4 regions of the Streptomyces sp. Rer75 genome follow, and region 3 is predicted to be linked to each of the others. Evidence: riboswitches for the same ligand, from Rfam matches in the RefSeq annotation. Region 3 holds a riboswitch; each other region holds the start of a gene.
The links. Region 3 has a riboswitch for cobalamin ahead of HYQ63_RS28205 (ribonucleoside-diphosphate reductase subunit alpha). Riboswitches for the same ligand answer to the same signal wherever they lie in the genome.
Positions count from the first base shown of each region.

Region 1: another riboswitch for cobalamin. It lies ahead of HYQ63_RS38600 (HoxN/HupN/NixA family nickel/cobalt transporter); the one in region 3 lies ahead of HYQ63_RS28205 (ribonucleoside-diphosphate reductase subunit alpha).
Region 2: another riboswitch for cobalamin. It lies ahead of metE (5-methyltetrahydropteroyltriglutamate--homocysteine S-methyltransferase); the one in region 3 lies ahead of HYQ63_RS28205 (ribonucleoside-diphosphate reductase subunit alpha).
Region 4: another riboswitch for cobalamin. It lies ahead of HYQ63_RS10415 (cobalamin biosynthesis protein); the one in region 3 lies ahead of HYQ63_RS28205 (ribonucleoside-diphosphate reductase subunit alpha).

Region 1 covers NZ_CP058693.1:9,083,836-9,090,825, reverse strand. The annotation lists gene acnA (aconitate hydratase AcnA) at 1-496, shown strand, start outside; gene HYQ63_RS38610 (GAF and ANTAR domain-containing protein) at 533-1,219, shown strand; gene HYQ63_RS38605 (aconitate hydratase) at 1,433-3,409, opposite strand; gene HYQ63_RS38600 (HoxN/HupN/NixA family nickel/cobalt transporter) at 3,544-4,644, opposite strand; cobalamin riboswitch at 4,672-4,872, opposite strand; gene HYQ63_RS38595 (DMT family transporter) at 4,965-5,906, opposite strand; gene HYQ63_RS38590 (LysR family transcriptional regulator) at 5,975-6,829, shown strand; gene HYQ63_RS38585 (DUF6131 family protein) at 6,890-6,990, opposite strand, start outside.
Region 2 covers NZ_CP058693.1:4,887,352-4,894,341, reverse strand. The annotation lists gene HYQ63_RS20625 (membrane-associated oxidoreductase) at 1-280, shown strand, start outside; gene HYQ63_RS20620 (potassium transporter TrkA) at 298-2,163, opposite strand; gene HYQ63_RS20615 (MarR family winged helix-turn-helix transcriptional regulator) at 2,276-2,815, opposite strand; cobalamin riboswitch at 2,874-3,105, shown strand; gene metE (5-methyltetrahydropteroyltriglutamate--homocysteine S-methyltransferase) at 3,267-5,576, shown strand; gene HYQ63_RS20605 (RDD family protein) at 5,837-6,415, opposite strand; tRNA gene HYQ63_RS20600 (tRNA-Pro) at 6,670-6,743, opposite strand; gene HYQ63_RS20595 (metallophosphoesterase) at 6,829-6,990, opposite strand, start outside.
Region 3 covers NZ_CP058693.1:6,492,123-6,499,112, reverse strand. The annotation lists gene HYQ63_RS28225 (FGGY-family carbohydrate kinase) at 1-171, opposite strand, end outside; gene HYQ63_RS28220 (DeoR/GlpR family DNA-binding transcription regulator) at 219-998, opposite strand; gene HYQ63_RS28215 (histidine phosphatase family protein) at 995-1,657, opposite strand; gene HYQ63_RS28210 (FGGY-family carbohydrate kinase) at 1,772-3,241, shown strand; cobalamin riboswitch at 3,339-3,479, shown strand; gene HYQ63_RS28205 (ribonucleoside-diphosphate reductase subunit alpha) at 3,607-6,009, shown strand; gene HYQ63_RS28200 (ribonucleotide-diphosphate reductase subunit beta) at 6,027-6,990, shown strand, end outside.
Region 4 covers NZ_CP058693.1:2,524,361-2,531,350, reverse strand. The annotation lists gene HYQ63_RS10425 (putative cobaltochelatase) at 1-992, opposite strand, end outside; gene HYQ63_RS10420 (cobyric acid synthase) at 1,051-2,622, opposite strand; gene HYQ63_RS10415 (cobalamin biosynthesis protein) at 2,619-3,599, opposite strand; cobalamin riboswitch at 3,741-3,882, opposite strand; gene HYQ63_RS10410 (hypothetical protein) at 4,059-4,289, opposite strand; gene HYQ63_RS10405 (inorganic phosphate transporter) at 4,305-5,618, opposite strand; gene HYQ63_RS10400 (class II aldolase/adducin family protein) at 5,855-6,583, shown strand; gene HYQ63_RS10395 (alpha/beta hydrolase) at 6,630-6,990, shown strand, end outside.

The sequences.
Region 1 (6,990 bases), 2.6 Mb from region 3:
CGTCCGGTCCGGTGCGGGCGCCCACACGTACACCGCCGACCGCACCCGCGTCCTGCCGGTGTACGAGGCCGCGCCCACCTATCGCGACGCGGGCTACGACCTGGTCGTCGTCGCGGGCCGCAACTACGGCGCCGGTTCCAGCCGCGACTGGGCGGCCAAGGCCCAGGCCCTGCTGGGGGTGCGCGCGGTCGTCGCCGAGTCGTACGAGCGCATCCACCGCAGCAACCTCATCGGCATGGGCGTCCTGCCGATGGAGTTCGCCGAGGGCGACAGCGCCTCGGCCCACGCGTTCACCGGAGAAGAGGACCTCTCCTTCGAGGGGCTCGGCGAGCTGCGCGTCGGGACCAACCGGGTGATCATGCATCTCCACGGAGGTGACGACCGCCACACCACGGCGGAACTGCGGCTGCGCATCCACTCCCGGCAGGAACTCGCCTACCTGCGCCACGGCGGCATCCTGCCGTACGTGGTCCGCCGTTCCCTTCAGGGACCATGATGGCCCTGCGGGGACGTGGCGAGAGAGACGGTGGAGATGGACTGGGAGAGCTTCGCGGAGCAGATGGCCGGGATGGCGCGGGACCTGCTGGCGCAGGACTCGGTGGACGGGACGCTGGAGCGGATCACCGAATGTGCCGTGGAGATCGTCGAGGGGTGCGACGCGGCCGGAATCCTGGTCCTCCACGGTCAGAAGGTGGAGACCCTGGCCCCGACCGAGGGGCTGGTGGTCCGCTCCGATCAGTTGCAGGAACAGACCGGTGAAGGCCCGTGTTTCGACGCCGCGCTCCGCAGCGAGGCCGTCCACCGGATCAAGGACTTCGCCGCGCCGCAGGAGAGGTGGCCCGAGTTCGGGCGCCGGGCCCGTGACCTGGGCATCGGGAGCATGATGGGGTTCCTGCTCTACACGCGGGAAGAGGAACTCGGTTCGCTGAATCTCTATTCGCGGAGTACGGGCGTCTTCACCAAGGGCAGTGAGACGGCGGGCTGGCTGCTGGCCTCGCACGCCGCGGTCGCGTTCTCCAGCGCCCGCACCGCCGACCAGCTCCAGCAGGCGCTCTCCACCCGGCACACCATCGGCGAGGCCATGGGCATCCTCATGGAGCGCCTCAAGATCGGCGAGGACGACGCCTTCAGCGTGCTGCGGCGGGTGTCCCAGGAGCGCAACATCAAGCTGCGGGACATCGCCCGGCAAGTGTGTGAGAGCGGCGGCATCGACGACTGACCGCCGGACCGGCCGCTGAGGGGGCGGCTCCACCGGCCCGCATTCTGGACCGGAAGAGCCTGGCCATCCCGTTCCCCCGGGGGACTCGCGGACAGCGTGGGCGGCGAGTACCCGCCGCCCGGTCCCGTATGCATGCGCGCCCGGCCCGGTGAGTGACCGGTCAGCGGGCGAGCGCCGGTCAGCGGCCGGGCGCCGGTCAGCCCCGGGCGCCGGTCAGCGGGCCAGGGCCGGGATGATGCCGCCCGCGAGGACCGCCTCGCACTGCCGCGGGGAGAGCCGGTGGCGCAGCAGGTACTCCTCGTCCCGGGTGGTGTTGCGTACGCGGAGCGTCGGGTCGTCCGGCCGGGCGAGGGCCTCGTGCAGACCGGGCAGGCGCAGCCGGTCGTCGGTCTCGATGCGCTCGTAGTCGCCGGGGTCGTCGAATTCGAGGGCGAGGACGCCGAAGTTGGCGAGGTTCTGCCAGTGGATGCGGGCGTACGACTTGGCGATGACCGCCCGGAGTCCGAGGTAGCGCGGGGTGATGGCGGCGTGTTCGCGGGACGAGCCCTGGCCGTAGTTCTCCCCGGCGACGATGAGGTGTCCGGTGTCGTCCCGGACCGACGCGGCGCGCCGGGGGTAGTCGGGGTCCAGCCGGGTCAGGGTGAACTCGGCCAGCTTCGGGATGTTGGACCGGTACGGCAGGGCCTTCGCCCCGGCCGGGGAGATCTCGTCGGTCGAGACGTCGTCACCGGCCTTGAGGAGGACCGGGCCTTCGAGGGTGTCCGGCAGCGGATCGAGATCGGGCAGCGCGGAGATGTTGGGGCCGCGCCGCAGCTGGACGCGGCGGGCCTCGTCCGGCGGCAGCGGCGGCTCCAGCATGGCGTCGTTGACCGACGCCGGTGCGGGGGCGTCCGGCGTGGGCGGGACCGTCGACAGGCGGTCGGCCCAGTCGCGCGGATCCGTGATGACGCCGGTCAGCGCGGAGGCCGTGGCGGTCTCCGGTGAACACAGCCACACCGCGTCGTCCTCGGTTCCGGAGCGGCCGGGGAAGTTGCGCGGGAACGTGCGCAGCGAATTGCGCCCCGCCGCGGGGGCCTGGCCCATGCCGATGCAGCCCAGACAGCCCGACTGGTGGATGCGGCCACCGGCGGCGATCAGGTCGAACGTGGCACCGGAACGCGTCAGGTCCTGGAGGATCTCGCGGGACGTCGGGTTGATGTCGAAGCTCACCTCGGGCGCCGTCTGCCGCCCCGCCACCATGGCCGCCGGTACGGCGAAGTCGCGGAACCCGGGGTTGGCGGAGGAGCCGATGACCGCCTGCCCGATGGGCTCCCCGGCGGCCTCCCGGACCGGCACGACGTTTCCCGGGGAGGTGGGCCGTGCGATCAGCGGCTCCAGGGACGACAGGTCGATCTCCTCGTCGAGGTCGTAACGGACGTCCTCGTCCGCGACGATCTCCACGAAGTCCTCGCCCCGCCCCACCCCCGCCAGGAAGTCGCGCACCGCGCCGTCGGAGGGGAAGACGGTGGTGGTGGCGCCGAGTTCCGCCCCCATGTTCGCGATGACGTGCCGGTCCATGGCGGTGAGGGAGGCCAGGCCGGGCCCGTGGTACTCCAGTACGCGGTGGACGCCGCCCTGCACCCCGTGACGGCGCAGCATCTCCAGGATCACGTCCTTGGCGCTGACCCACGGCGGGAGTTCCCCGGTCAGCCGGATGCCCCAGATCTTCGGCATGGTGAGGTGGAGCGGCCGTCCGGCCATGGCGAGGGCCACTTCCAGGCCGCCGGTGCCGATCGCCAGCATGCCCAGGGAGCCGCCCGCGCAGGTGTGCGAGTCGGATCCGGCGAGTGTTCTGCCGGGGGCGCCGAAGTGCTGCATGTGTGTCGGGTGGGAGACACCGTTGCCGGGTTTGGAGAACCACAGGCCGAAGCGGCGGGCGGCCGAGCGCAGGAAGAGATGGTCCTCGGCGTTGCGCTCGTCGGCCTGGAGGATGTTGTGGTCGACGTACTGCACGCTGACCTGCGTACGGACCCGGTCCAGCGCCAGCGCCTCCAGCTCCTGCATCACCAGGGTGCCGGTGGCGTCCTGGGTGAGCGTCTGGTCCACGCGCAGCGCGATCTCCTCCCCCGGCCGCATGCGACCGGACACGAGGTGGTCGCCGATCAGCCGCTGCGTCACGGTGCCGTGTGCGTGGCCATGGGGCAGACCCATAGCGGTACCGCCTTCCCGGTGCGGCGCGGCCGGACGGTCCGGGCGCCACCATGCGGGTTCCCGTTCCGCGGCCGCCATGCGGGGCCCGACCCGGCACAGTCACCCGGACGGGCGTCCCGGGCCCGGGCCCGGCGTCAGCCGCCGTCCGCGTCCGCGGCGGCCGGGGCGGTGCGGACAGCCCAGCGCTGTTCGACCTTGGCGATCCGCCAGTAGGCCAGCGCCGCGGCCCACACCACGACGAACAGGCCGACGATGATGAACCCGACGTTGTCCAGGTTCAGCCCGGAGATCCAGCCGGTGACGGCGTCCCGCAGGGCGAGCTTGTCGTGGAGCACGCCGACCAGCTCGATGGTGCCGATGAGGAAGGCCACCGCGATCGACAGGCCGGTGATGGCCAGGTTGTAGAACACCTTGCGGACGGGGTTGGAGAACGCCCACTGGTAGGCGAAGTTCATGAAGGTGCCGTCGAGGGTGTCGAACAGGCTCATCCCGGCGGCGAACAGCAGCGGCAGGCACAGGATGGCGTACCAGGGCAGTCCCGCGGCGGCGCCGCTCCCGGCCATCACCATCAGCGTGACCTCGGTGGCGGTGTCGAAGCCGAGCCCGAAGAGGAAGCCGAGCGGGTACATCTGGCCGGGCCGGGTGATGGACTTCGTGAAGCGGCCCAGGACGCGGTTCATGAAGCCGCGCGAATCCAGGTGCGCCTCCAGCTCCGACTCGTCGAACTGCCCGGCGCGCATCGCCCGGAACACCCGCAGGATGCCCAGCAGGGCGACCAGGTTGAGCGCGGCGATGAGGTAGAGGAAGGTGCCGGACACGGTGGTGCCGATGACCCCGAGGACCTGGTGGGCGCCGGAGTTCTCGTTCACCAGGGTGCCCGCCAGCTGCGTACCCCCGGCGACCAGCGCGGCCAGCAGGACCACGACGCTGGAGTGGCCGAGCGCGAACCAGAAGCCCACCGACACCGGCCGTTTGCCGTCGGCCATCAGCTTGCGGGTGGTGTTGTCGATGGCGGCGATGTGGTCGGCGTCGAAGGCGTGCCGCATGCCCAGGGTGTACGCGGTGATCCCGAGGCCGACGCCGAACGTCTTGGCGCCGACCTCGTAGTGCTGCGGCGTGACCACCAGGAAGAGCAGACCGAAGGCGACGGCGTGCAGGGCGACGATCACCGCCAGCAGCCCGGCGGTCCGGACGGTGTCCTCGCGCCGCCATGCGAATGCGGTGGGCAGGGTCATGCGGTCACGCTCCAGCACCTCGTGGATCACTTCGTGAGATGCCGCGGCCGGTCTCCTGGCTGACGGGTCGACGCGACCGCCCCTGCCTTCCCGGCCGCGCAGGGCGGCCAGTGGCTCCGCGGCCCGGTCCTGCGGCCGCGGAACGGGACGAGAACTCCCCGATCACAGTGGCGAGGGCCGCTCCGGTTTCACACCGGCTTCCCGAACACCACGGCGCCGCAACTGTAGGCGGCGCCCCGCAAAACCGGCAAGTGGCGCACTTTCAGCAGCGGTCGCGCGTGAGGTTCAACAGCGGTCACGCGCGCGAGGTTCAGCAGCGGTCACGCGCGTGAGGTGAGGATGCTGAGCGCGTTGGCCGCGACGATGGCGCCGATGCTCGCCCACTCGGTCCACCCCAGGCCCTGGCCGAGCAGGATCCATCCGACGACGGCGGCGAGGACCGGGTTGACGCTCATGAAGAGCCCGAAGGTCTGGGCGGGCACGCGGCGCAGCGTGAACAGGTCGGCGAGATAGGGCACGGCGGAGGAGAGGACACCGGCGGCGATGGCGTATCCGGCGGCCCCCGCGGTCGGCGGGTGCTGGACGGCGATGGCGATCCCGACGGGCAGGAACAGCACGGCGGAGACCGCGGCGGCGGCCGCCGACCCCTGCGCCCCGGGGACGCGGCGGCCGACGGTGCGGTTGAGCAGGATGTACGACGCCCAGCAGGCGGCCGCCAGCAGCCCGAGGCCGAGCCCCAGGTAGTCGGTGGAGGGCTGTGGACGCATCAGGGTGACCACGCCCGCCAGCGCGACCAGCGCGCAGCACGCGTCCGTGCGGCGGTGCGAGGCGGACAGGGCGATGGTGAGCGGCCCGAGGAACTCCAGGGTCACCGCGAGCCCGAGGCCGATGCGGTCGATGGCGCTGTACAGGGACAGGTTCATGGCGCCGAAGACCAGGGCCAGCAGCAGCACCGGCCACCACTGCTGCTTGGTGAAGGACCGCAAGCGGGGGCGGCCGACGGCCAGCAGGACGATGGCGGCGACGTACTGGCGTACCGCGACGACACCGGAGGCTCCGAGCACCGGAAAGGCGAGGGAGCCAATCGCCGCGCCGGTCTGGTTGGACAGGCCGCTGCCGGCCATGGTGAGCACACCGGCCAGCGGGTGCCCGGCCGGTTTCCGGCCCGATGTGCCCGGGGCGTCCGGCAGGTCCGGACCGGTGCGGTGTGACGTGGCGGTCGTCTGGGCGGGGGCAGGAGCGGGGGCGTGGGCTGCGTCCATACCCCGATCGTGCGGTCGCGCGACCGTTGCGCAAAATGCGTTGACCGTCGTACCTATACGCTTGGGTTATGGATGTGGAGCTGCGGCAGTTGCGCTGTCTCGTCGCGATCGTGGACGAGGGCACCTTCACCGATGCCGCGATCGCGCTCGGGGTCTCCCAGGCGGCCGTGTCCCGCACGCTGGCCTCGCTCGAACGCGGCCTCGGGGTGCGCCTGTTGCGGCGCACCTCCCGGACCGTGACCCCGACCGGGACCGGGCTGCGGGTGGTGGCGCAGGCCCGGCGGGTGCTCGGAGAGGTGGACGACCTGGTGCGGGAGGCCACCTCGGGTCACACACGGCTGCGGATCGGCTACGCGTGGTCGGCGCTGGGCAGTCACACCCCCGCCTTCCAGCGCCGCTGGGCCGCCGCCCATCCGGAGACCGATCTGCACCTCGTCCGCGTCAACGCCACCACGGCCGGTCTGGCGGAAGGGGCCTGCGACCTGGCCGTGCTGCGCAGGCCGCTGGAGGACCACCGCTTCGACTCCGCCATCGTGGGGCTCGAGCGGCGGCTGTGCGCGATGGCCGCGGACGACCCCCTGGCCCGGCGCCGCTCCATCAGGCTCGCCGACATCAGCGACCGCACGCTGCTGGTCGACCGGCGGACCGGCACCACCACGCCCGAGCTGTGGCCGCCCGGCTCCCGCCCGGACACCGAGGAGACCCACGACGTCGACGACTGGCTCAACCTGATCTCCACGGGCCGCTGCGTGGGGATGACGGCGGAGTCGACCGCGCACCAGTATCCGCGGCCCGGCATCGTGTACCGGCCGGTGCGCGACGCCGAGCCGATCGCGGTGCGGCTGGGCTGGTGGCGCGACGATCCGCACCCCGCGGGGCAGGCGGTGATCGAGCTGATCACCGCGCTGTACCGCACGGGGTGACCCGCGGTCTGCGCCCGCGGTCTGCGCCAGGCCACCGGCCTGGTACCGGCCTAGTACGGCCTAGTAGAAGTGTCGCCGTCCGGCGACCGCGTGACCGGCCGCGCCCATGGCCCACAGGACCGCCCCGATGACGAGAAGGACGATGCCGATCGTCCACAGAA
Region 2 (6,990 bases), 1.6 Mb from region 3:
CCCGCTGCGCGCCGCGGGCTGGCTCTTCGCCCTGCTCCTCACCGGCACCCTGGCCTTCGCGCTCCACCACCCGCGGCCGCTGAAATCCGGCGAGGCCCCCGACTTCAACCCGGTCTTCTACACCCTCGACCTGCTCCTCCCGATCATCGGCTTCGGGCAGGAGGCCGCGTTCGCCCCGCACGGCTGGTACCAGTGGCTCTCGTACCTGCTGATCGTCACCGGCTGGATCCTGGCCACCACCACCGCGGCGGGCGTCAGCCGCTCCCTGAGCCGCCAGTAGCAGCGACCGCAGAAGCGTTACTCCTCTGCCAGGACGACGATCGCGTCGCCCTCGTCCAGGACCAGCGGCGCGGCCTTGTCGGGGTTGAGGCGGACACCGTAGGCGGGCGGCACGTCGGCGTGGCGTGCCAGCCGGTAGCCGAGGGCCGTCTCGCCGCGCCGCCGTGCGGCCTCGATGACCGTCGCGAAGTTGGCCTCGGCCCCGGGCACCAGGTAGTTGGCGGCCGGTTTGAGGTAGATCTCCGAACCCTCCGGGTCGAACAGGTCGATGAACACCGTGTAGAGGTCGCGGTTCTCGGTCAGCTGGGTCAGCAGCAGGCTGATCACCTTGGTGCTGACGATGAAGTCGTCGGCCTTGGTGACCTGGGCGATCTCCCGGTTGCTGTCGTCGTTCATCTCCGTGACGATCGAGTACGGATCACCGAGCCGCACTTCGATGTCGCGCAGGTGCAACAGCGTCACCAGCGTCCGGTCGTCGGCGCGCCGGGGGTCGATGGTGTCGTCGGACAGCACCACGATGTGCTGGTAGCGGCCGAGGTCGAGGGCCTCCAGGGACGACCTGCGGGTCGGCTCGCACCGCTTGTGGCCGACCGTCAGGTTCTTCAGCCCCTCCGGCACGCCCTTCCGCGGCCGCCGCGGTGCCGCGATGTCCACCGCCGAGCCGGGTTCGACGAAGCTGTCCAGCAGCGTGATGAGCTTCGACGCCCGGGAGTTCCAGCCGATCACCAGCGTGCGGTCCGGCACCGGCGGCCGCCCGGGCGCGGTGGTGATCGCCGACGGGACGATCTCGGGCCGGGTCTCGGCGGGCCGTATCAGCAGATCGTCCTCGGCCATCACCAGCAACTGGTCGTCGGCGCGGACGACGGTGTCCATCGGCGGGTTGAGCAGCATCTCACCGTCGCTGCGGCGCAGCCCGGCGGCCATGCCCTGTGCGTAGTGGGCCAGGGTGTCCGCGTACGTCCCGCCCGCGAGCGCGGGCTGCTCGTGGAAGTAGAACTCGTTGCCCTCGAAGCTGAGCAGTTCGTTGAAGACGCTGGACAGCCCCGACTGCCGGTGGGCCTGGGCGATGAGCCGTACGGCGATGTCGTCGGCGTCGATGATCAGCGCGTTCGTACCGGCGGCGAGACGGGCCGCGGGCAGGTTGTCCGAACTCTCCACGGCCGCCACGACGTTCGGCCGCGTGCCCTTCCACTTCCGGCTGTTGAGCAGCAGGAGCACCTTGATGACGTCCGTGTCGGTGTCGTCCCCGACCGGCGGCAACACCATGATCGACTTGGCGGTGTCGGGGCTCACCAGCTCCAGATCGCGCCGTTCCAGCGGACTTCCGGAGCGGCAGATCACGCGGGTGCGGCCGGTCGCGGGGATCCGGTCGCGGATCTGGTCCTCCATGTCGACCTTGTCGTGGTCGGCGAGGATCACCACACAGGAGCGGCGGGCGCTCTGGTTGGCCTCCACCAGCTCGGCGATCACCGTGAACACCTGGTCCGACCAGCCCAGCACGATCGTGTGGCCGCGCTCGATCAGCCGCGACCGGCCCTTGCGGAGCATCTGGATCCGGTTCTCCAGGCCCGTGGTGAGCACACCGATGAGCGCGCTGACGATGAAGATGCCGCCGATCGTGACCGTGAGCATCAGCACCAGGAACAGCGGTCGGCCCGTGTCCCCGCCCATGGTGCCCGGATCGAGCGTGCGCAGCAGGCTCATCCACACCACGCCCGTCCAGCCGCCGCTCTTCCGGGTGTCCTCGTGGGTGAGGGCGACCACCAGCGTGGAGACCACGGCGATCAACGCCAGCGAGGCGAGGCCGAGCCAGCCGATCAGGGCGGGCGTCCCCCGGTCCATCGTGCCGTCGAACCAGTACCGCAGCCGGTCCCGCAGCCTCATCGCACGTCCCATCCCCCCGGCCACCCACCGGCCTTACGGTCTCCCAGAGCAGTTGATCATTCTCGCAGGGTTACGGGGGTGCGGCTGCCGGGCGACGGGGGCGCCCACGCGGTCACCAGGCGGCGTGGGCCTGCGGGCTCCCGGTCTCGACGGTCGGTTCGCCGCCCGCCTCGGCGAATGCCTGGAGCGCCTCGATCAGATGGCGGCGCTGTCCGGCGGGCATGACGTCCACGATGCGCGCGATCTCCCGGCGGCGCCGCTCCGTGACCTCGGCCACGACCCGCCGACCGGCCCGGGTGAGCGAGATCATGCTGGTACGCCGGTCCTCGGCGGAGCCGCCGCGCGCGACCACACCCGTCGTGACCAGGCGGTCGATCATGCGCATCGCGGTCGACGGCTGGACGCCCAGCTCCCCGGCCAGCCCGGACAGGCTCAGCGGGCCTCCGGCGTCCAGGACGACCAGCATCCGGAACTGCGGCAGCGTCAAGGACTCCTCCACCGCGGCCAACGACCGGGCGGAGACGGCGACGAGCAGCCGGGACGCGGTCAGCACGGCGGTGACCATCGCCTCGGCGTCGGACTCGGAGATTCCGGCCTCGGGGGCTGCGGAGGCTGTGGAAACCACATCGGATGCTAAGGAACGGCGCGCCATACGCCCTTTCTACCCCCTGCCCCTGTGGAGGGGGTGCCCCGATCCGGCACCACCGCCTAGGCTGGGTCCCGCAGCTGGTTCGCCCTGCCCGCCAGGCAGGCGCGTCGTAAGAGGGAACCCGGTGGAAATCCGGGACTGCCCCGCAGCGGTGAGCGGGAACGACCGCCGTCATACGCACTGGGTCCGGGAGACGGATCCGGGAAGCGACGGCCAGTAGGTGCCTCGTACGTGCACGACGTCACGAGGTGTGCCCGCGAGTCCGAAGACCTGCCCGTTGCCCGTGCGCGACCGATCGCGCGCGGAGATCCCGGTGACCTCGAGGGCGGGTCGGCGTACCAAGCAGGCGGACGCGTGCGTATCGGACGCGCAGTCGGTCCGCCCGGTTCGTCACTCCTTCGCGCCCCCGATCCGGCCGGGATCCCCAAGGGACATGCTCGCGAAGGAGAGCTACGTGACAGCGACATCCGCGGCCGCGGCGGCACGGGCCACCGTGTACGGCTACCCCCGGCAGGGACACCACCGCGAACTGAAGAAGGCCGTCGAGGGCTACTGGAAGGGCCGGGTCGGCGCCGACGCCCTCCGGGACACCGCCGTGAGCCTGCGCGAGGCGAACTGGCGGCAGCTGGCCGACGCCGGTATCGACGAGGTGCCGACCGGTGACTTCTCGTTCTACGACCATGTGCTGGACACCAGCGTCATGGTCGGCGCCGTACCGGACCGCCACCGCGCCGCCGTCGAAGCCGACGCGCTGGACGGCTACTTCGCCATGGCACGCGGCACCCAGGAGGCTGCGCCGCTGGAGATGACCAAGTGGTTCGACACCAACTACCACTACCTGGTGCCCGAACTCGGCCCCGATACCGTCTTCGCCGCCAACTCGGCGAAGCAGGTCGCCGAGCTGTCGGAAGCGGTCGCATTCGGTCACATCGCCCGGCCGGTGCTGGTCGGCCCCGTCACCTACCTCCTGCTCGCCAAGCCCGCACCCGGCGTCGCGCCGGACTTCGAGCCGCTCACCCTGCTGGACCGGCTGCTGCCGGTGTACGCGGAGGTGCTGGCCGATCTGCGGGCGGTCGGCGCCGAGTGGGTCCAGCTGGACGAACCCGCGCTCGTCCAGGACCGCACCGCCGCCGAACTGAACGCCGCCGCCCGCGCGTACCGCGAACTGGGAGCCCTCACCGACCGCCCCCGGCTGCTGGTCGCCTCGTACTTCGACCGCCTCGGCGAGGCCCTGTCCGTCCTGGCCAAGGCCCCCGTGGACGGGCTGGCGCTCGACTTCACCGGGCCCGCCGCCGCCAACCTCGACGACCTCGCCGCCGTCGGCGGACTGCCCGGCAAGCGCCTGGTCGCGGGCGTCGTGGACGGCCGCAACGTGTGGATCAACGACCTCCCCGCCTCGCTGTCCAGGCTCGGCACCCTGCTCGGCTTCGCCGACCGGGTCGACGTCGCCGCCTCCTGCTCCCTCCTCCACGTCCCCCTCGACACGGCGGCCGAACGCGACATCGACCCCCAGATCGCCCGCTGGCTGGCCTTCGCCCGCCAGAAGGCCGCCGAGGTCGCGACCCTCGCCCGCGGCATCGCCCAGGGCACCGGCACCATCGCCGCACAACTCGCCGCCAACCGCGCCGACCTGGCCTCCCGGGCCACCTCCACGCTCACCCGCGACCCGGCCGTACGCGCCCGCGCCGAGGCCGTCACCGACGCCGACGCCCGCCGCCCCGAGCCGTACGCCGAACGCGCCCCCGCCCAGCGCGCCCGGCTGCGGCTGCCCGCGCTGCCGACGACCACCATCGGCTCGTTCCCGCAGACCAGCGAGCTGCGCACCGCCCGCGCCGACCTGCGCGCCGGACGCATCGACACCGCCGGATACGAGCAGCGCATAGCGGCCGAGATCCAGGACGTGATCTCCTTCCAGGAGAAGACGGGCATCGATGTCCTGGTGCACGGCGAGCCCGAACGCAACGACATGGTCCAGTACTTCGCCGAACAGCTCACCGGCTACCTCGCCACCCGGCACGGCTGGGTGCAGTCCTACGGCACCCGCTACGTCCGCCCGCCGATCCTGGCCGGCGACATCTCCCGGCCCGAGCCGATGACGGTGCGCTGGACGACGTACGCCCAGTCCCTCACCGACCGCCCGGTCAAGGGCATGCTCACCGGCCCCGTCACCATGCTGGCCTGGTCCTTCGTCCGCGACGACCAGCCCCTCGCCGACACCGCGCGCCACGTCGCCCTCGCCCTGCGCGACGAGGTGTCCGACCTGGAGGCCGCGGGCACCCCGGTCATCCAGGTCGACGAACCCGCCCTGCGCGAAACCCTGCCCCTGCGCACCGCCGACCGACCCTCCTACCTGGCCTGGGCCACCGAGGCGTTCCGCCTCACCACCGGCGGCGTGCGCGCGGACACCCAGATCCACACCCATATGTGCTACGCCGAGTTCGGGGACATCCTCCCGGCCATCGACGACCTCGACGCCGACGTCATCAGCCTGGAAGCCGCCCGCTCCCATATGCAGGTCGCCACCGAACTCGCCGGCGCCCACTACCCCCGCGAGGTCGGCCCCGGCGTCTACGACATCCACTCCCCCCGCGTCCCCGGCCCCGCCGAAACCGCCGCCCTGCTCCGCACGGCCCTCGCCGCCATCCCCGCCGACCGCCTCTGGGCCAACCCCGACTGCGGCCTGAAGACCCGCGCCTGGCCCGAGGTCCGCGCCTCCCTGGACCACCTGGTCGCGGCGGCCCGCGAGGTCCGCTCCACGCTCTGAACTGTTATTGCGAACTTCTTGCAATAACATCTGCACTGCATCAAGCTGAAGAGGTACGGGGTCGGCCCGACCACCCTTCGAGACCCGCGCCTGGGTCGGTCCGGGCACGTCCTTCCCGATAGGTGATCGCCTTCTCACACGGCACCCGCCGGACGTTGGCCGACCCCGTTCAGCTGTGCCGAGCAGCCCTCAGGCTCTTACTCATCTGGTGATCAAGTGAGCGCGGAACTCCGTGCAGTTGGGTCTGTGGCATGAGGACATCACCTGCCCCACCGCGCCGCCTCACCGATCCGGGCGAGCGCGGCGCGGACGCGCCACGTGCCGGTGACCGTCACGCCGGCCAGCCGGTCGGCCAGCGACCTCCGGGAGCCCAACAGCGCCAGCCCCGCATTGAAGGCGAAGAAGAATATGGCGACGACCCAGCACAACACCGAGAGGACGATCTCGCCCCCGGCCAGCAGGCAGCAGGCCAGCGCATACCAGCCGACATCGACCAGCGTGGTCACCGCGGCGCGCACCGCAACCCGGCCCTGCCCGGGCCGCCCCGCGCCACCGCGCCGCACGACGCACAGGGCCGTCAACGCCTGCCCCGGCGTGCGGCTCATCACGGCCAGCGAGAGGAAGTGGTAGGCGAAGGTGAACACGACCAGCGTGGCGAAGGCTTGCTGGACTGCGCTCACCGCAGACCGCCAAAGCGACTCCCCGACGTCCTGACCCGCCCCCGCCAGATCGCCGTTCGAGGTGATGACCTCCCAAGCGCTCGTCCCAGCCAGGCTCGTCGCGTCGGTCACCTCGGCACTGATCTGCTGGAAGGTGAACGAGCCGAGCAGCACGGCCACTGCCACGACGACGGCGAAATCCAGCGCCCAGGCACACAGCCGACGCGCCCGCGGGGGACTGGTCGGCGCCGCCCCCTCCTCAGGCATCCCGGGCGTCGGCACCGCTCGTCGAAACATCAGGCCCCCCAGAAATGTGATGTCGCGGTCTGCACAGTGTAAGGACAGTCACAGACCGCCACGAGGGCCGAGCCGAGCACAACGAATCAGGCCCGGTGCTGATTTCTCAACACCGGGCCTGACCCTTGTTCCTTCAGTCGGGGTGGCGGGATTTGAACCCACGACCTCTTCGTCCCGAACGAAGCGCGCTGCCAAGCTGCGCTACACCCCGAAGCAACGAGCTCTACTTTAGCGGACCTGTGGCCAGACACGAAATCCGGTTTCCGGGGTCTCGCAGGTCGGGGCGGGGAGGTGGGTCAGGGGGCCTGGGGGGTGAGGGTGAGGAGGGTGGCCTCCGGGGGGCAGGCGAAGCGGACGGGGGTGTAGCGGTTGGTGCCGCAGCCTGCGGAGACGTGGAGGTAGGAGGTGTGGCCCCCGGCCTCGTGGGTGGAGAGGCCCTTGACCCGGCGGGTGTCCAG
Region 3 (6,990 bases):
GGGCCACCAGGCCGTGGCGTCCTGTTCGCTGTGGCCGCCCGCGCCCCGGCGCGGGGGCGGGAGTTCCGCGCCGCCCCGCGCCCGTACGCGCCCGTGCGCGTCGGCGCACACCACCCGCACGGCCGCCGTGGCGATGTCGATCCCCGCGACGACCTCGGCCCGGTCGGACATCACAGATCACGCCCCTCACACGTGGAGTTAAGTTAACACTGACAATGTTAAGAAGGGCCGGGCGCGATCCTCACATCCGTACGCTCCCGCCACTCCCCCACCAGCCGGGCGTCCGCCGCGCCGTCCACCACCAGATGGTCGAAGTCGGCCAGCGGGCACAGCCGGTGCAGCGCCGTGCGCCGCGTCTTGGACGCGTCCATCAGGAGCGCCGTGCGGGCCGCGGCGGCGAGCATGGCGCGCTTGACCAGCACCACGTCCTGCTCCTGGTGGTACGTGGTCGCCGCGTCCATGGCCGAGGTGCTGACCAGCGCCAGGTCCACCGAGACCGCGGCGATCGCCTCCGCGCACGGCACGCCGAGGAAGGAGTCATGGGTGTGCGAGTACTCCCCGCCGAGCCCGATCAGCCGGATCCGCGGCACCCCGGCGAAGACCTCGATCACCCGCCGGGCGTTGGTCACCACGGTCAGCGGGGCGGACTCCACCAGCAGCCGGGCGAGCGCGAGGACGGTCGTGGAGTCGTCCAGCATCACCGACATCCCGGGCTCGACCAGCTCCGCGGCGGTGGCGGCCACCGCCTCCTTCTCGGCCCGGTGGGCGCCCATCCGGTAGGCGAGGCTGGACTCGAAGACCGACGAGGGCAGGGCCGAGACCCCGCCCCGGAACTTGCGCAGCACCCCGAGCCGGGCCAGCTCGTCCAGGTCCCGGTGCACGGTCATCAGGCTGACGCCGGTGAGGTCGGCCAGCTCCGCCGCGGTGGCGGTGGAGTGCGCGAGGACGTATTCGGTGATGGTCTGCCTGCGGGCGTCCTGGGAGCGGACCGTGGTCATGGGCGGGATCCTCCCGTAGCGCCGTCGGCGGGCATGTTCGCGGTGGGCACGGTGTCGGTGGGGACGTTCAGGGAGCGCAGCGCCGTGCGGTCGCCGTCAACGCCGATCTCGGTCACCGCCGCGTTGTCCAGCCGGGGGAAGACCGTGCGGTAGCGGCCGACGGGGATGCCGAGCAGGGTGCACAGCGCGGTCCGCAGCAGGCTGTTGTGCGCCACGACGAGCACCGTGCGGTCCGGGTGCGCGGCGGCAAGCCGGCGCAGGGCGGCTACGGCGCGGGCCGCGGCCTCGCCGGGGCGCTCCGAGCCGGGGAAGGCGCCGGTCTCGGGGTCGTCGCGGAACGCCCGGACGGCCGCCGGATCCTCCGCCTCCATCTCGGCGAGAGTGCGGCCCTCGCCCCAGCCGAAGTCCATCTCGCGCAGATCCTCGACCACTTCGGGGACCAGGGACAGCGCGGCGGCGGCCGGTTCGGCGGTGTGCCGCGCCCGGCTCAGCGGGGAGCAGGCCACCGCGTCGATCTGACGGCCCCGCGCCCAGTGGGCGAGGGCCCGCGCCTGCCGGTGGCCGCGCTCGGTCAGCGCGATGTCCGAGGTTCCGGCGTACCGGTTCTCCGCGTGCCACACGGTCTCCCCGTGGCGTACGAGCAGCAGTCGGGCGGTCATCCGGGTTCTCCCCTGCGTCAACCATGGCCTGAGCCATTGCCTGATCACGTCTCTGGTGTTAAATCTATCATCGCTCATGTGATGGAGCGCCGAGGTTCCGGAGGGAAGCAGGGCATGCGCATGATCATCGGAGTGGATGTCGGCACTTCCGTCACCAAGGCCGTGGCCTTCGGCCGCGACGGGGTCGCGCGCGCCTCCGCGGCCCGCCCCAGCCGACTGGACCGCCTGCCCGGCGGCCGGGTCGAACAGGACCTGGAGGACGTGCTGCGCACGGTCGCCGAGGTGGTGCGCGAGGTGGCCGCGGCGCTCCCCGGCCCGCCCGCCGCGCTCGCCCTCACCGGCCAGGGCGACGGGCTGTGGCTGCGCGACGAGGCGGGCCGGGCGGTGCGCCCGCCGATCTCCTGGCTGGACGGCCGGGGCGGCGAGACCATCGCCCGCTGGCGCGCCGACGGCACGCTCAAAGCCCTCCACGCGCTCACCGGCTCCGGGCTGTTCCCGGGCTGCCACGCCCCGCTGCTGCACTGGCTGGCCGAGCACGAGCCGGAGGCGCTGGAGCGGGCGGCGGTCGCGGGCTACTGCGTGGACGCGGTGGCCCAGCGGCTGACCGGCGCCATCACCGTGGACGCCTCCGACGCGTCCCTGCCGTTCCTCGACGTCACCACCCGCACCTATGTGCCGGACGCCCTGGAGCGCTGCGGACTGTCCGGCCACGCCCGGCTGCTGCCGGGCCCCGCCGCGCCCGGCACCGTCCTCGCGCTGGACGACGAGGGGGCCCGGCTGACCGGGCTGCCGCCCGGCCTGCCCGTCGTCTCCGGTCCGTACGACCTTCCGGCGTGCGCCATCGGCAGCGGGGTGCGGGACGTGGGCGACGGGCTGCTCATCGTCGGCACCACGCTGGCCTGCCAGGTGCTCACCGACCGCGCGGCGGTGGACGCTTCGGCCGATCCGGCCGGAATGTGGCTGTGCACCCCCGACCCGGAGCGCTGGCTGCGCGCGATGCCCGCGATGGTCGGCACGGCCGCCCTGGAGTGGGTGCTCGATCTCACAGGGACGACCACCGCCGAGCTGGACGCCCTGCTCGACGGGAGTCCGCCGGGGGCGAACGGGGTGACCGCGCTGCCCTTCCTGTCCGGCGCCGGGGAGCGCGCCCCGTTCGTGGAGCCCGCCGCCCAGGGGCGGTTGGACGGTCTCACCCTCGCCACCACCCGCGCCGACACCGTACGGGCCGTGTGCGAGGCCATCGCCTACGCGGCCCGCCACTGCCTGGAGGCGGCCGGGCTCTCGGGACGGCTCGCGCTGTGCGGCGGAGGGGTGCGTTCCGCCTCCTGGACGGAGATTTTCGCGAACGTCATCGGCCGTCCGGTGGTCATTCCGGACGAGCCGGAGGTCGGCGCGCGGGGCGCGGTCGCGGTCGCGTGGCGGTCGCTCGGCGACCCCGTGGACGCGTCCCGGTGGCGCTCCGCGTCCCGTACGGTCGAGCCGCGGAGCGAGCTTCGCGGCGCGTACGAGGACGGCTACGCGGGCTACCGCGACCGCCTCGCCCGTGCCCTGGACGAATGGCGGACGAGCGGTCCGGGAAGCTAGTTTTCCCTGGGATTCCGGCGCGGCCAAGGCCCGACGTGACTAGCACATCTATACGAATCCGCCCAGCTGACGACACAACATCTGGGGGCGCGTGCGCAGCACGACACAAGATGTATGCTCGTCTCCGCTGTCGCCGCAGGGGAATCCGGTGGGAATCCGGAACTGTCCCGCAACGGTGTACGTGTGCGCTTTTGCGTACCCGTGAGTCCGATGACCTGCCGACGGCCGTCTGCATACGTCCGGGCCTCGCGGGTTGGGCCGATGGACGCTGCGTGGTGTGCCGTAGAGCGGAATCGGCATGCCCGTAAGCGGCCATCGCGCACTGCCCTCGTCAGGCCCCCAGCCGAGCGAGGGAGAACACTTCAGTGACCATCGCGCCCGCCGACCCGGTTTCAGAGGCAGCGGAAACTCCGGCAGCGGCCGACGCGCCCGGGACCGCCCTGCTGCGGACCCTCACCGGGCTCACCGCCGATCTGCCCGCCACCGACCCCGGCAAGGTCGCGGCCGCCGCCCTGCGCGGCCGCCATCCCGGTTCGGACGAGGCGGAGTTGCGCTCCCTGGCGACCGAGGCGGCGGCCGGACTCATCGGCGAGGAGCCGGAGTACTCCAAGCTCGCCGCGCGGCTGCTGACCCGCGCGATCGCCGACGAGGCGGCCGGGCAGGGCGCGGACTCCTTCTCCGCGTCCGTCGCCGTGGGCCACCGCGAGGGCCTGATCGCCGACTCCACCGCCGAGTTCGTGACCGCCCACGCCGCCCGGCTGGACGCGCTGGTCGACCAGGCACTGGCCGACGGCGCCGACGACCGCTTCGGCTACTTCGGGCTGCGCACCCTGCACAGTCGCTATCTGCTCCGCCACCCGATCACCCGTCAGGTGATCGAGACCCCGCAGCACTTCCTGCTGCGGGTGGCCTGCGGGCTCGCCGAGGACCTGACCGAGCGGGCGCTGGACGACGTCGCCGAGCTGTACCGGATGACCAGCACGCTGTCGTACCTGCCCAGCTCCCCCACGCTGTTCAACTCCGGCACCCGGCACCCGCAGATGTCCTCCTGCTATCTGCTGGACTCGCCGCTGGACGAGCTGGACTCGATCTACAACCGCTACCACCAGGTGGCGCGCCTCTCGAAGCACGCGGGCGGCATCGGGCTGTCGTACTCCCGCATCCGCGCCCGCGGTTCGCTGATCCGCGGCACCAACGGGCACTCCAACGGCATCGTGCCGTTCCTGCGCACGCTCGACGCCTCGGTGGCGGCCGTCAACCAGGGCGGCCGGCGCAAGGGCGCGGCCTGCGTCTACCTGGAGACCTGGCACGCGGACATCGAGGAGTTCCTGGAGCTGCGGGACAACACGGGCGAAGAGGCCCGCCGCACCCACAACCTCAACATCGCGCACTGGATCCCGGACGAGTTCATGCGCCGGGTCGAGGCGGACGGCGACTGGTCGCTGTTCTCGCCCGTGGACGCGCCCGAACTGGTCGACCTGTGGGGCGAGGAGTTCGACGCCGCGTACCGGAAGGCCGAGGCCGAGGGGCGGGCGCTCAAGCAGGTCCCGGCGCGCCAGCTGTACTCCCGGATGATGCGCACCCTCGCGCAGACCGGCAACGGCTGGATGACGTTCAAGGACGCCGCCAACCGCACCGCCAACCAGACCGCCGAGCCGGGCCGGGTCGTCCACTCCTCCAACCTGTGCACCGAGATCCTGGAGGTCACCGACGACAGCGAGACCGCCGTCTGCAACCTCGGCTCGGTCAACCTGGCCGCGCACCTGGGTGAGGACGGCGAGATGGACTGGGAGCGGCTGGACCGCACCGTCCGCACCGCCGTGACCTTCCTCGACCGCGTGGTGGACATCAACTTCTACCCCACGGAAGAGGCCGGGGCCTCCAACTCCCGCTGGCGTCCTGTGGGGCTCGGCCTGATGGGCCTCCAGGACGTCTTCTTCCGGCTGCGGCTGCCGTTCGACTCGCCCGAGGCGCAGGCGCTCTCCACCCGGATCTCCGAGCGCATCATGCTCGCCGCGTACGAGGCGTCCTGCGACCTCGCCGAGCGCCACGGCCCGCACCCGGCCTGGGCCGAGACCCGCACCGCGCGCGGCGTGCTCCACCCGGACCACTACACCGGCGCGCAGGCCGCCTGGCCCGAGCGCTGGGAGGCGCTGCGCACCCGGATGGCGACGACCGGGATGCGGAACTCGCTGCTGCTGGCGATCGCGCCGACCGCCACCATCGCCTCCATCGCGGGCGTGTACGAGTGCATCGAGCCGCAGGTCTCCAACCTCTTCAAGCGCGAAACCCTCAGCGGTGAGTTCCTCCAGGTCAACTCCTACCTGGTGAACGACCTGAAGAAGCTGGGCGTGTGGGACGCCCAGACCCGTGACGCGCTGCGCGAGGCCAACGGCTCGGTCCAGGACCTCTCCTGGGTTCCCCAGGACGTACGCGACCTGTACCGCACCGCGTGGGAGATCCCGCAGCGCGCCCTGATCGACATGGCGGCGGCCCGCACCCCGTACCTCGACCAGAGCCAGTCGCTGAACCTCTTCATGGCGGCGCCGACCATCGGCAAGCTCAGCTCGATGTACGCGTACGCCTGGAAGCGCGGCATCAAGACCACCTACTACCTGCGCTCCCGCCCGGCGACCCGGATCGCCCAGAGCGCCCGCGGTGGCGCCGCCACGGCCACCGTCCCCGTCCCCACCCAGCAGACGCCCGCCGAGGCCGACGCGGTCGCCTGCTCCCTGGAAAACCCCGAGTCCTGCGAGGCCTGCCAGTAATGCCCACCGCATCCGAGATGACCACCGCGAACACCGCGACGGACCACGTCAAGAACCTCCTCGACCCGGGATTCGAGCTGACCCTGCGGCCGATGCGGTACCCGCAGTTCTACGACCGCTACCGGGACGCGATCAAGAACACCTGGACCGTGGAAGAGGTCGACCTCCACTCGGACGTCGCCGACCTCGCCAAGCTCTCCCCGGGTGAGCAGCACCTCATCGGCCGCCTGGTCGCCTTCTTCGCCACCGGCGACTCGATCGTCGCCAATAACCTGGTGCTGACGCTCTACAAGCACATCAACTCCCCCGAGGCGCGGCTGTACCTGTCGCGGCAGCTCTTCGAGGAGGCCGTGCACGTCCAGTTCTATCTGACCCTGCTGGACACCTACCTCCCCGACCCGGACGACCGCGCCGCGGCCTTCGCGGCGGTCGAGAACATCCCCTCCATCCGGGAGAAGGCGGAATTCTGCTTCCGCTGGATGGACTCGGTGGAGAAGATCGACCGCCTGGAGAGCAAGGCCGACCGCCGCCGCTTCCTGCTCAACCTGATCTGCTTCGCGGCCTGCATCGAGGGCCTCTTCTTCTACGGCGCCTTCGCCTACGTCTACTGGTTCCGCTCCCGCGGCCTCCTGCACGGCCTCGCGACCGGCACCAACTGGGTGTTCCGCGACGAGTCCATGCACATGGAGTTCGCCTTCTCCGTCGTGGACACCGTCCGCGAGGAGGAGCCCGACCTCTTCGACGACGACCTGGAGCAGCAGGTCACCGACATGCTGAAGGAAGCCGTCGAGGCGGAGCTCCAGTTCGCCCGCGACCTCTGCGGCGACGGCCTGCCGGGCATGAACACCGAATCGATGCGCGCCTACCTGGAGTGCGTCGCCGACCAGCGCCTCAAGCGCCTCGGCTTCCCCGCGGTCTTCGGCTCGGAGAACCCGTTCTCCTTCATGGAGCTCCAGGACGTCCAGGAGCTGACCAACTTCT
Region 4 (6,990 bases), 4.0 Mb from region 3:
TCGTCCAGCTTGTCCTCGTCCAGCCCCGGCGCGTCGAACGGCGCCCGCCGCCGCCGGTGGGGGAGCGACAGGAGCGCGGCCTGCCGTACGTCCTCGGTCCGCACGTCCGTCCGGCCCGCCCAGGCGGCCAGCGCCGTCGCCGTACGCGCCGTCACGATGTCCGCGCGCATCCCGTCCACCTCGAACGCCGCGCACACCGCCGCGATCTGCCGCAGCGCGCGGTCGCCCAGCCGGACGGCGGGCAGCAGGGCGCGCGCCGCCGCTATGCGGTCCCGCAGCTCGCCCTCCTCGCGCGCCCAGCGCGCGGCGAACCCGGCCGGGTCCTCGTCGTACGCCAGCCTCCGGCGCACCACCTCGACCCGCTCCTCGGTGTCCCGCGACGCCGTGACCTCGACGGTGAGCCCGAAGCGGTCCAGCAGCTGCGGCCGCAGCTCGCCCTCCTCCGGGTTCATGGTGCCCACCAGCAGGAAGCGCGCGGCGTGCCGTACGGAGACGCCCTCGCGCTCCACATAGGAGGCGCCCATGGCGGCCGCGTCGAGCAGCAGGTCGATCAGGTGGTCGTGCAGCAGGTTGACCTCGTCGACGTACAGCACCCCGCGGTGCGCGTCCGCGAGCAGCCCCGGCTCGAACGCCTTGACCCCGTCCGACAGCGCCCGCTCGATGTCCAGCGACCCGACGAGGCGGTCCTCGGACGCGCCGACCGGCAGCTCCACCATCCGCGCGGGGCGCGCGTCCCCTGGGGCGGTCTCGTGCGGCCCGTCGGGGCAGCCCGGGTCGGGCGCGGCCGGATCGCACGAGAAGCGGCAGCCGGGGACGACGTCGACCGGCGGCAGCAGTGTGGACAGCGCGCGCACGGCCGTCGACTTGGCCGTGCCCTTCTCGCCGCGCACCAGCACCCCGCCCACGGCGGGCGAGACGGCGTTGAGGAGCAGGGCGAGCCGCATGTCGTCCATTCCGACGACCGCGGTGAACGGGTAGGCAGCGGTGGTCATGCTTCGGTACCTCCTACGGTGCGTGCGCGGTCGGTGCGTGTGGGCTCGCGTCGTGTGCTCAAGCCATTCCTCCCGGCGCCCCGGGCGGCACGAAGGGCAGTTCGTCCGGTACGCCGCCCTCGATGAGCCTCAGCAGCGCGTCCGTGTCCGCGTGCTCCTCGATCAGATCGCCCAGCCGGTCCAACTGCTCCTCGCGCAGCTCCCCGAAGCGGGTGTCAGGCGCGGGCACGAACGCCCGGCCCGCCGCCTCCGCGACCCGCCGCAGGAAGGCGCGGCGGAAGCCGTCGCTCTCCAGCGAGCCGTGCCAGTGCGTGCCCCACACCGGGCCCACCCGGCAGCCGTCCAGGAAGGGTTCGTCGCCCCCGTGGAGCAGTTCGGCGACGCCGTGGTGGATCTCGTAGCCCACCACCCGTTCGCCCAGCGCCTCGCCCACCGGCCGGGCCAGGGTCTTGTCGGCCGCGAAGCGGACCCGTACGGGCAGCAGTCCGAGGCCCTCGACCGTCCCGGCCTTCGACTCGACCTCGTCCTCGATTGCGTAGCCCAGCGCCTGGAAGCCGCCGCAGATCCCGAGCACCGGCCGCCCCTCCGCGGCCCGCCGCGCGATCGCGTCGGCGAGACCGCGCTCGCGCAGCCACTCCAGCGCCTTCACGGTGCCCCGGGTGCCCGGCAGCACCACCAGATCGGCGTCGGCCAGCTCCTCCGGGCGGTCCACGAAGCGCACGATCACGCCCGGCTCGGCGGCCAGCGCGTCCACGTCGGTGAAGTTGGACATCAGCGGTACGGCGGCCACCGCGACCCGCAGCACGTCCGCGCCGTGCGGCGGTGCGACGACGCTCTCGCGCACCGTGCCGCGCAGCGAGACGCGCAGCCCGTCCTCCTCGTCGATGCCGAGGCCGTGCGCGTACGGCAGCACACCGACGGTCGGCCGTCCGGTGAGGTCGCGCAGCATGTCCAGCCCGGGTTCCAGCAGGCTCACATCGCCGCGGAACTTGTTCACCACATAGGCGGCGATGTGCCGCTGGTCCTCGCGGGACAGCAGCGCGGTCGTGCCGAAGAAGGACGCGAAGACGCCGCCGCGGTCGATGTCCCCGACCACGACGACCGGCAGCCCCGCGGCCCGGGCAAGACCGAGGTTGACGATGTCGGTGCGGCGCAGATTGATCTCGGCCGGGCTGCCCGCGCCCTCGCAGATCACCGCGTCATGCGTGCGCCGCAGCTCGCTCAGGCACTCGGTGACGGTCTCCAGCAGCCCTTCGCGCCGCCGCTCCGAGTGCAGCCTTTCCTCGGGGGACGACCCCCCAGACCCCCCGTAATACCCGCGCGCGCTCATCTCGCCCACCGGCTTGCCGAGCAGCACCACCTGGCTGCTGCGGTCGCTGCCCGGCTTCAGCAGGACCGGGTTCATCAGGGCGCTCGGTTCGACGCGCGCGGCGGCGGCCTGCATCGCCTGGGCCCGCCCGATCTCGGCGCCGTCCCGGGTGACGAAGGAGTTGAGCGACATGTTCTGCGCCTTGAACGGGGCGACCCGGAGCCCTTTGCGCGCCAGCCAGCGGCATATGCCCGCCGTGACGACGCTCTTCCCGGCGTCCGAGGTCGTTCCCGCGATGAGCAGTCCGCCCCCCAGGGTCATCGATTCACCCTTTCCTGATCGGCTCCGGAGCCCCGACCGGCTCCGGAACGAGCCACGACGGTGGTGAGCAGAGCGAGCGCCGACACCCGCCGCGAGAGGAGGATCGCCCGCGGAATGTCGGCCGCCGTCACGGGACGGCCGCCCGGGTTCAGCACCGGGCGGTGCTCGACCCGGCCCGCGTACGCCAGCGTGCCGCCCAGCCGGACCCCCAGCGCGCCCGCGAACGCCGCCTCCACCGGGCCCGCGTTGGGGCTCGGGTGGCGTCCGCCGTCGTCGCGCCAGGCGCGCCACGCGCCGCGCGGATCGGGCCCGGCGAGGGCGGCCAGGGCGGCGGTGAGCCGGGCGCCGGGCCAGCCCGCGACGTCGTCCAGCCGGGCCGCGGCCCAGCCGAACCGGCTGTAGCGGGCCGACTTGTGGCCCACCATGGCGTCCAGGGTGTTGACGGCGCGGAAGCCGACGAGCCCCGGCACCCCGGCCACGGCCCCCCACACGAGCGCGCCCACGACCGCGTCCGAGGTGTTCTCGGCCACCGACTCGACGACCGCCCGCGCGATCTGCTGTGCGTCCAGCGCCTGCGGATCGCGTCCGCACAGATGCGGCAGCCGCTCCCGCGCGGCGTCGACGTCCCCGGCGGCCAGCGCGTCACCGATGACCCGGGCCTCCCGCACCAGCGAGGTGCCGCCCAGTACGGCCCAGGTGGTGGCGGCGGTCAGCGCGGCATCGGCCGTCCGGCGTCGGCCCGCGAAGCCGCGTACGGTACGCGCCAGCAGCGCGGCACCGGCGGCCGCGCCGCCCGCGCACAGCGCGGTGTGCAGGGCCCCGGAACCGCGGTGATCGCGCCACAGCCGCCGCTCGACGGCCGCGGCGGCCCGCCCGAACGCGGCCACCGGATGGCCGCGGCGCGGATCGCCCGCGGCGAGGTCGCCGAGGAAGCCGAGTGCGGCGCCGCACGCGTACGAGGCGTGGTCGGCACGCATCCTTCAGACCGCCGTCATGCCTCTGCGGCGAGGACCGCCGCCGAGCATGCGGACAGGAGGAGCTGACGGCGTGGCAGTGCCGGGCATGGCGGTATGTCCTCACTCAGGGTCCGCGCCCTGGCTCGACGTGACCGGCGGTGAGAGTCTCCTGGCTCCCGGATCCGCGGCTCTCCCGGTCTTCCAGCCCTCCTGGCGTACGGACGGCCGTGACCCCTTGCGGTGAGGGGAGAGCGCTCCCCGGTGACAGTGGCGGGACCGCGCCGGATTCTCACCGGCTTCCTCTCCTGCCGCCGTTTGGCTCGGGAAGTCCACCATGGGGCGCGAATGGCCGTCAACTCGCATTTGACCTGCGATGCCAGAGTGTGCCGAGATCCACAGGCGCCCGCGCGGGAACGACCGCGGGGCGGTGGGCGCCGAACAGCGCCCACCGCCCCGCGGCTTGAGTGGCCTCCGTTGGTTTCAGGCCACGATCAGATAGATGCCGTACGCCACGACCGCGGCGCACAGCGCGAAACAGGCGTACGCGCCGGTGCGCGCAACCGCGGAAGCGCCGCCCGCGGCGGCCTGGGGCTGCGGCTGAGCCGTACGGGAGGTGCCGATGATGCCCAGGGTGAAGACCCCTACGACGCCGACCGTCACCGCGAGGCTGACGCCGAAGACCTGGCCGAGGGCCGCCCAGTCGATGTGCATTGCGTGTGCTCCCTGTCAGCTGGTGGAACCGGTTCCCGCGGTGGCGGGGGTCGGGGCGGATTCGGACGAGGCGTCCTCGGCGGACGTCGAGCCCGAGGCGTTCGAGGCGTCTGCGGCATCCGTGCCATCGGTGCCATCGGCAGCGGATGCGGTCTTTCCGGCGGGCGGCGGGGCGACCGACCGCACGGCGGCGGTGACGACACCGACCGGCTCGGCGGACTCCGCACCCAGCTCGTTGACGTTGCTGGCGTCCACCGGCTTGCGGCGCGACAGCATCCAGATGACGCCGCAGCCCAGCACCGCGAGGACGGCGACCGCGGTGATGCCCCCGTTGCCCTGGCCGGCCAGCAGCGCCGCACCGGCGGCCACCAGACCGGCGGCCGGGAGGGTCAGCGCCCACGCGGCGACCATGCGGCCCGCGGTCGACCAGCGCACCACACCGCCCTTGCGGCCGACGCCCGCACCCATGACGGCGCCCGAGCAGACCTGCGTGGTGGACAGCGCGAAGCCGATGTGGGACGAGGCCAGGATGACGGTCGCGGCGCCGGTCTGGGCGGCGAAGCCCTGCGGCGGCTGGATGTCGGTGATGCCCTTGCCCATGGTGCGGATGATGCGCCAGCCGCCCAGGTAGGTGCCGAGCGCGATGGCGAGACCCGCGGAGACGATCACCCACATGGGCGGGTCGGAGTCGGGGGCGATGACGCCGCCGGTGACCAGCGCGAGGGTGATGACGCCCATCGTCTTCTGGGCGTCGTTGGTGCCGTGGGCCAGGGAGACCAGCGCGGCCGAGGCGATCTGACCGGCGCGGTAGCCCTTCGCGGTGTCCTCCGCGGCCCGGTTGTTGGCCAGCCGGTAGGTGAGCCGGGTGGCGGCCACCGTGGCGATGCCCGCCACGACCGGCGCGGCCACGGCCGGGATGAGGACCTTCATGACGATCGCGTCGCCGTTGACCCCGTCCATGCCGACGGAGACCACGGTGGCGCCGATGAGGCCGCCGAAGAGGGCGTGCGATGAGCTGGACGGGAGACCGGCCAGCCAGGTCACCAGGTTCCAGAGGATCGCGCCGACGAGCCCCGCGAAGATCACTTCGGGCTGGATGCCGGAGCCCTCGTCGATGATTCCGCCGGAGATGGTCTTGGCGACCTCCACGGAGAGGAAGGCGCCGACGAGGTTGAGGACTGCCGACATCGCCACCGCGACCCGGGGACCGAGCGCTCCGGTGGAGATGGTGGTGGCCATGGCGTTGGCCGTGTCGTGGAAGCCGTTCGTGAAGTCGAACACCAAGGCCGTGACGATCACGATCCCGATGAGAAGCGTGATGTGTTCCATACACCCGGTCAATCAGTTCGGAGGGCGGTCAGTGCACGGTGAACGTAAGGAAACTGGGTGAACGGAAGATGAACTGAGGCGGGCTTCATGGTGACACGGGCGCGCGAGTGTGAGAACGGCTGGTTTTCGACCGTACTTCCTTTCGTCACACGGCATTTGACGCCCGTACATCGAGCCGGCGTAACCGCACCGCGCCGGCGCCCGTGTGGAAGGATCGCGCCCGGAGGTGAGGGCCCGTGACGGAGCCGCGATCGGCACGACGGCCACAGCCGAGGCTGACCCAGCCCCTGCGGCAGGCGTGGACGCAGGTGGTGCGGACGGCCCGCAGAACCACCGCCGACGGGCTCGTCGTCGGCACCTCGGGCAATGTGTCGGCCCGGATCGGCGACACCGTCCTGGTGACCCCGAGCGGCGTCCCCTACGACCGGCTCGGCCCGCGTGACGTGGTCGGCGTGGACCTCGATGGCCGACAGGTGCTGGGCACGCTCGCGCCCACCAGCGAGCTGCCCATGCACCTCGCCGTCTACCGTCACACGGAAGACGCCGCGGCCATCGTCCACACCCACGCCGTTCACGCCACCGCCGTCTCCACGCTGGTCGACGAACTCCCCGCGATCCACTACATGACCGCCGCCCTCGGCGGGCCGGTCCGGGTCGCCGACTACGCGCTCTACGGCACCGATGAATTGGCCGAAAACATGCTGTCCGCGCTGCGCGACCGCTCCGGCTGTCTGCTGCGCAACCACGGGACCGTCGTATACGGCGCGACGCTGGACCAGGCCTACGACCGCACCGCCCAGCTCGAATGGATGTGCCAGGTCTGGCTGGCCGCGGCCGCCGTCCCCGGGCGCACCCCCACCCTTCTCCCGCCCGCCGAACTGGACCGCGCCGCGGCCAAGCTGGGCGGCTACGGCCAGCCGCGCGACGGCGGTACGGAGGGCGGTGCCCCGGGCGTCCCGAAATAGCCCCTTCCGCTGGCCGCCGCGCGGCCGCCCGCCCACACTGGGAGGGATGCGTGTGCGGACAACGGCGGTCGCTGCCGCCACCACTCTGCTCGGTGTCGGCGCGGCCGCGGTGGCGGCGGGCCGGTACGTCACCGACGCTGCGCTCAGACCGGCCCCCGACCGGCCGCTGCCGAACGAGCCGCCGCTCACGGTGCACGCCATGGACGACGACGGGCGGATCACCCTCACCCGTTCGCTCGCCTCGCTGCGCCCCGGCACCTACGGCCTTGTCGGCCGGGCCTGCCACGCCGTCGTCGGCCCGGTGGACGAGGACGTTGCGCACCCCGCCGACTGCGTCGTACGCCGCCTGGAACGGGTGACGCACGGCACCCTCGACACGGGCACCCGGGTGCGGCTCACCCCGCAGG